One region of the Brevibacterium salitolerans genome, then DNA from elsewhere that is predicted to be linked to it. Evidence: riboswitches for the same ligand, from Rfam matches in the RefSeq annotation. Region 1 holds a riboswitch; the other holds the start of a gene.

The links. A riboswitch is a leader RNA that binds a small molecule or an ion and turns the genes downstream of it on or off. The one in region 1 is predicted to bind thiamine pyrophosphate.
Region 2: linked by a shared signal. The riboswitch ahead of ABD240_RS10840 (ECF transporter S component) and the one ahead of thiM (hydroxyethylthiazole kinase) in region 1 are both predicted to bind thiamine pyrophosphate.

Annotation. Positions count from the first base shown of each region.
Region 1 covers NZ_BAAAPZ010000018.1:53,044-56,437, reverse strand. The annotation lists gene ABD240_RS15190 (metal-dependent transcriptional regulator) at 127-819, shown strand; gene ABD240_RS15185 (acyl-CoA thioesterase) at 840-1,649, opposite strand; TPP riboswitch at 1,809-1,926, shown strand; gene thiM (hydroxyethylthiazole kinase) at 1,914-2,849, shown strand; gene ABD240_RS15175 (thiamine phosphate synthase) at 2,846-3,394, shown strand, end outside.
Region 2 covers NZ_BAAAPZ010000008.1:204,898-208,291, reverse strand. The annotation lists gene ABD240_RS10855 (dihydrofolate reductase family protein) at 1-306, opposite strand, end outside; gene ABD240_RS10850 (winged helix-turn-helix transcriptional regulator) at 372-980, shown strand; gene ABD240_RS10845 (hypothetical protein) at 946-1,287, shown strand; TPP riboswitch at 1,515-1,621, shown strand; gene ABD240_RS10840 (ECF transporter S component) at 1,650-2,249, shown strand; gene ABD240_RS10835 (ECF transporter S component) at 2,460-3,212, shown strand; gene ABD240_RS10830 (ABC transporter ATP-binding protein) at 3,209-3,394, shown strand, end outside.

The DNA.
Region 1 (3,394 bases):
GGTAATGCCCGCGGGGTGATGCCCGCCGGATGCCGCCTGCGGGGTGGTGCCCGCCGGGTGCCCCCGCTGCTCGCCTCCTGCCGGGCACCGCCCGCCTGGTGCCGCCCCCACGGATAGGCTGGAGGCATGTCCGTCTCCGGCTTCTCCATCAGCACGCAGAACTACCTCAAGGCCATCTGGAGCCTCCAGGAGTGGACGGAGGCGCCCACCACTCCCAGCCTCATCGCTCAGAGGGTGGGTCTCCGGCTGTCCACGGTCTCCGGCGCGCTGCCCAAGCTCGCCGAGCAGGGTCTGGTGGTCCACGAGCCGTACAGCGGTGTGGCGCTCACGGAGGCGGGGCGTGCGGTCGCCGTCGCGATGGTGCGCCGCCACCGGCTGCTGGAGACGTTCCTCGTGCAGACGCTCGGCTACGGCTGGGACGAGGTCCACGAGGAGGCCGAACACCTGGAGCACGCCGTCTCGGATCTCATGGTCGAACGGATCGACGCGCTGCTGGGCAGGCCGGAGCGGGATCCCCACGGCGATCCGATCCCTGATGCGCAGGGCCGCGTCACCTCGCCCTCTGCCGTGCCGCTCACGGATGTGCAGCCCGGAGCGCGGGTGGTCGTGGAGCGGATCTCCGATGCGGACTCCGCCCTGCTGAAGCATCTCGCCTCGCGCGGGATCACGGTGGGCACCGTGCTCGAGGTGGGGGAGGGGGAGCCGTTCTCCGGTGCCCTGTCCGTGGCTCCCGCCGGCACTGCGGCTCCCGCCGGCGGCGAAGCCACCAGCTTGGGCGCGACGGCCGCCGCGCAGGTGTTCGTCTCCGTCAGGGGCTGAGGGTGCCGGTCCGGCGCAGATCAGTGCACCGGCCGGAACAGCGTCTCCTGCGCGATCGTCGCCACCTGCTCGCCGGACTCTGTGCCCAGCCTGCCGCGATACAGGCCGCGGCCTCGGGAGACGGACTCCGGGTGGAGGTCCATGAGGACCCAGCTGTTCATGTCCACGTCCTGGCGGAACCAGACCGCATGGTCGAGGCTGGAGCCGGAGCGGTACTCCGCCGTGTTCCAGGCACCCACTCCGCTGGAGATGTCGGAGAGGTAGGTGAGCGCGCAGAGGTGCATGAGCTGGTCCTCCGCCGGATCGCCCAGATCCTCCGTGCAGCGCGCCCAGAACCGCAGTGGATAGTCGCGGGACTCGTAGACCTGCTCGGTCAGACGCGCTTCGAACCCGAACATGCGCGGCAGCGCAGAGGTGGTGCCCATCGGCGCCTCCTCGACGGGCATGTGCTCGGAGTGCTCCGGGCTGTCGAAGGGCGCGGCGAAGGAGCAGGACATGTTGAAGATGACCTTCCCGTTCTGCAGCGCCACGACCCGCCGGGCGGAGAAGGAGCGTCCGTCGCGGTCACGGTGGACCTGCAGGACGGTGGGCTGGGAGGCGTCGCCCGGGCGCAGGAAGTAGCCGTGGAGCGAGTGCGGCCGCCGGTTCGCGTCCACCGTGAGCCCGGCCGCACGCAGCGACTGCGCGGCCACCTGCCCGCCGTAGAGGGCGTAGGGCTCCTCGAAGACGTAGCCGGCGCGGTAGATGTTGGGGTCGATCCGCTCCAGCTCCATCATCTCGACGAAGGAGCCCTCCAGCGGATCCAGCCGCGTGAAGCCGACCTCGGTCATCGTGTTCCTCCTGCGTCGATGTTCCTCTGCGGTGTTCCGCCCGCGCGGCACCATCCGCCCATGAGGGGGAGTTCCGCCCGCGCCGGGCTCTCTGCCCACGATGATAGGCGTCGCACCCCGGCCGACGTGACGGCGTCCCGCCTGCGGGATACAGTGGCGGGCAGTGACATGGGGTGCTCGTCACTGCCGGCCCAGCGGGTGCGGAAGCGAGCTGAGAACACACCCATCGAACCTGATCTAGCCAGTACTAGCGAAGGGATCGTCATGACAGGCGTCGACGTCTCCTCCGCCGGGGAGCTCTCCTCGGCACTCCGCCGGGCCGCCGCGCAGGTGCGCGGCACCGTGCCCCTCGTCCAGTGCATCACCAACACGGTGGTCCAGCAGTTCAGCGCGAACGTGGTCCTTGCCGCAGGCGGGTCCCCGGCCATGCTCGACCACGAGGCGGACGCCGCGCAGTTCGCCTCCCTCGCCGGGGGCATCCTCGTGAACTTCGGCACCGCCACCAGCCACCAGCTTCTCGCGGCGGACGCCGCAGTCGGCACCGCCGGGGTGCTGGGTACGCCCTGGGTGCTCGATCCCGTCTCGCTGGGCGCGGCGGACCACCGCTCCATGCACATCCGCCGGCTCGCGGCCTCCGGTCCGGCGGCCATCCGCGGCAACGCCTCGGAGATCGCGGGTCTGGCAGGCACCGGCTCCGGCGGCCGCGGCATCGAGTCGATCGACACGGTGGACGACGTCCTCGCTCCCGCCGCCGTCCTCGCCGCGCGCACCGGTGCGGTCGTGGCCGTCTCCGGGCCCGTGGACGCCGTGGTGACCGCCCGCGGTGACAGCGCTCTCGTCGCGCGCATAGCCGGCGGACACCGCTTCATGCCCCTCGTCGTGGGCACCGGCTGCTCGCTGGGAGCGCTCACGGCCGCCTATCTGGGCGCGGCGGAGGCTGAGGCGAACGCTGCGGCCAGTACGGACCCTTCTGCCGGTGCGGATCCTGCGGCGGACTCCCGCTTCCACGCCGTCATCGCCGCCCACGCGCACTTCGCGGTGGCGGGTGCAGCCGCGGGCGCCCGTGCGCAGGGGCCGGGCAGCTTCCAGCCGGAGTTCCTCGATGCGCTCTGGGCCGCCGGGCCCGAGGCCGTGGCCGGGGCGGAGGTCACCCTCTCCCGCGTCCCGCTGCCGGCCGACGGTGCGGAGGTGACGGCATGAGCACGTCCGCCCTCCCGCCCAGGCTGGCGCCCTACGACTGGACGCTCTACTTCGTCACGGACACCGCACAGTGCGCGTCCGTGGGCCGGACCGTGGCTGAGACCGTCGCCGAGGCCGTGGCCGGCGGTGCGGGCATCGTCCAGGTGCGGGACAAGGACGCCTCGGACGCAGAGGTCGAGGCGCTCACCCGCGAGGTCCTCACGGCGGTGGAGCGCGGTGCGGCCGAGCGGGCCTCGGCCCGGGTTCCGGTCTTCGTCGACGACAGACTGGACGTGGTGCGCAGACTCCGCGAGGAGGGCCTGGACGTCCACATCCACGTGGGCCAGACGGACGAGCCCATCGCCGAGGTGCGGCGTGTGCTGGGACCCGAACCCCTCGTGGGGCTGTCCGCCCGCACCCCTGAGCAGTTCGCCGCGGCGGCGGCTCTGCACGACGAGGACACCGGGGCGGGCCTCGTGGATCTCCTGGGCATCGGCCCCGCCTACGACACCACCACCAAGGCCGGGGCGCCGGCGGGCTTCGGGCCGGACGGCATCGCCGCGCTG
Region 2 (3,394 bases), on a different contig from region 1:
CTCCACACGCGTGCGGCTGGTGGGCACAGCCTCGAGCGTGCGGGAATAGACCACCTTGTCCCTCTCCCGCCACAACTGAGCGAAGACCTGCGACTGCGGCGACTGGTCCGCCACGGCCGGATCGGTCTCCCACACGGCCATCATCTCGTACATGCGCCGACCCGTGAGGAAGGTGCCCACCTCTGCGATGTCGCCGTTGACCGCGTCCAGCACCTCTTCATCCGGAACGGCCCATTCGAACCCTCCACTCCCGTCCGCGACGAATCCGTCCAGCGAGACGATCATCGAATAGACCAGTTGCGCCATCTCGACCCCTCCGCTCATTCCAGTTGCATTCTGCAACTGGAATGACGCTAACATAGACTGCATGCATGTCACAATCAGTTTCCGCAGTTCCCCCGGACCGCACAGAGACGCTCACCGTGCCCGCGGGGAAATCCGGATGTCCCATCAACATGACCGTCGAACTGCTGGGCGACCGGTGGAGCTTCGTGGTGCTGCGGGACATCGTCTTCGGCGGGCACCGGCATTTCAGAGAACTGCTGGACAACTCCCTGGAGGGGATCGCCTCGAACATCCTCGCCGCACGGCTGAAGAAGCTGACGGCGGCGGGCCTGCTCAGCACACACGCGGATCCGCACCACCGGCAGAAGATCGACTACCGGCTCACAGAGCCGGCGATCCAGCTCATCCCCCTCTTCGCACAGCTGGGAGCGTGGGGAGCACGATGGATGCCCACGACACCGGAGCTGGCCGTCCGCGCCGAACTCCTCGCCGCCGGCGGGCCTCCGCTGTGGGACCGGTTCATGGAAGAACTCCGCAGCATCCACCTCGAGAACCAGCCACCCCCGGCGGACGGGGTCCTCGCAGAACTGACCGCCGCCCATGAACAGCGGCGGGGCGCCGATGCAGTCGCCCCGCCGCGCAGAGAGAAGGAGACAGGCCATGTCCATGTTCCTCGCGATCGGCTACGGGGATGAAGCAGGGTATGAGAGCACACCGATCCAGGTGCGCAGGCACGCCCATGCCCATGACGAGCGGCTGCGCGAACGCGGGGTGCGCATGAGCCGGGCCGGAGAACCCATACAGGTGAGGAACACGGAGCTGAAGGAGCTCCGGCAGGAGCCGGGTGCCTACCTGCGTTCCGCGCTTCCGGTCGCCGGGTTCTCACTCCTCGAGGCGGACAGCCTCGAGGAAGCCGCCGCACTCCTTGCCGAGTCCCCGTGCTCTGTCGCGCACGGCGTCGTCGAGGTCTGGCCGCTGGAGGACTGGAACCAGCAGGACTGACAGGACCGACCGGCCCGTGGGCCGGGCCTTGGGCTGGGCCTTGGGCTGGGCCTTGGGCGAGGCCTTGGTCTGGGCCTTGGGCCGGACCGTGAGCCGGGCCCTGGGCCGGGCCCTTTGGTCGGGCCCTTCCGCGCCAACAGGCGGATACCGGCCGCACCCGTGACCCCGTGCCCGGCCCCTCCGGGGTGCGCGTCCTTGCACCTTCCCGCGAACCGGCTACCATCGGAGGCACACGACAGGGGAGCGCCGCACAGGGGCGCTGAGAGTGCGAACATCGCAGACCCTCGAACCTGATGCGGCTCGTACCGCCGAAGGAAGTCGAGACTCTTCATCCCCTCCTGTCATCTTTCAGGAGGAGCACCATGCAGAAAACCATGCAGGAATCTGCATCCACCCGCTGGCGCGTGGTCGACATCGTCGTCACCGCCGTCCTCGGCTTCGCCGTGGGACTCATCTTCTGGGCCTGGGCGGCGGCATGGTCCGTCTTCGAACTCTGGACGAATGCCTTCCCGCCGCTCATGGGGCTGTTCGGCGGGGTGTGGGTGCTCGCCGGACCGCTCGCCGCGCTCATCGTCCGCAAGCCCGGCGCTGCGCTCTTCTGCGAGCTCCTCGCCGCCGTCACCGAGGCCGTCCTGGGCTCGCACTTCGGCGCCACGGTGCTGATCTCCGGCGCGATCCAGGGACTCGGCGCGGAACTCGCCTTCGCACTGCTGCGCTATCGCAGGTTCGGCCTCGGCACGGCGCTGCTCTCCGGACTGCTCGCCGGGGTGGGCCTCACAGTGGGCGAGATCGTCATGTACTACGCCGCCTGGTCCCCGGTGTTCCAGGGCGTGTACGCCGTGCTCGGCATCGCCAGCTCCGTACTCATCGCGGGACTGGGCTCCTGGCTGCTCATGCGGGCGCTCGCACGCACCGGTGCGCTGTCCTCGCTGGCCTCCGGCCGGACGGCGCGCAGGATCTAGGCGGAGCGTACGACCTGTGGCCGGGGTGCGGCGGGCACGTGCTTCCAGAGGCGCACGTGCGCACTCCGGTCACCACCCCGGACCGGGGTGCGGCGGGCACTTCCCCGCACCCCGGCTTCCGAGAACCGTGCCGCCTGCTCCACACTTGTACCGGCGAGCGCCGGCCCGCCCCGCCCACAGAGCCCACCGCACGCAGAGAAGAAGGACCACGTGCCGCACGACATGAACCCCAGCCCCTCCGCTGACGGCCCCGCCGCCGCCGGCACCTCCGGCCGCGCTCCCGGCGCAGGACATTCGCCCGTGCCGGGGAGCACACACACGCTCGGGACCACTCCCGGACGCACAGGCACCCGCTGGCGGGTCGTCGACATCGTCGTCTGCGCGATCCTGGGCGTGGCCGTGGGCGTGGTGTTCCTGGGCTGGTCCGTGCTCTCACCGATCTTCGACACGTGGTTCGCCGTCTACCCGCCGCTGTTCGGCCTCGTCGCCGGCATGTGGGTCCTCGCCGCTCCCCTGGGCGGACTCCTCATCCGCAAGCCCGGTGCCGCGCTCTTCTGTGAGATGATCGCGGCCGCCACCGAGGCCGCGCTGGGCTCCCGGTTCGGCCTCATCATCCTCGTCACCGGCGCGCTCCAGGGCCTGGGCGCGGAGCTCGTGTTCTGGTGGCTGCGCCGCAGGCAGGCACGCCGCGGACTCCCCGCGACTTCCGGCCACACCCTGACCACCACACTGCTGGCAGGGCTGGGTGCCGGCGTGGCGATGTCTGTGGGCGACACCGTCCTTCTCTACGCCGCCTGGTCCTTCGACCAGAAGCTCGTCTACGCCGTTCTCGGCTGGGTGAGCGCCGTAGTGCTCGCCGGCGGTCTCTCCTGGCTCATCTACCGGGCGATCCTGCCCACCGGTGCGCTCTCCTCCTTCGCCTCCGGCAGGGACGCACGACCCACCAGGGATGCAGCGGCGTGAGCCCCCTGCCCATCACCGCGCACGGCTTCGGCTGGACCCATGCGGGCCGTTCGCAGCCAGCGTTCTCCGGCCTGGACCTGCGCATCGAGGCGGGCGAGCGCGTGCTCCTCGTGGGGGCCTCGGGCGCGGGCAAGTCCACCCTCCTCCACGCCATCGCCGGCGTGCTCCCGGAGGAGTCCGGC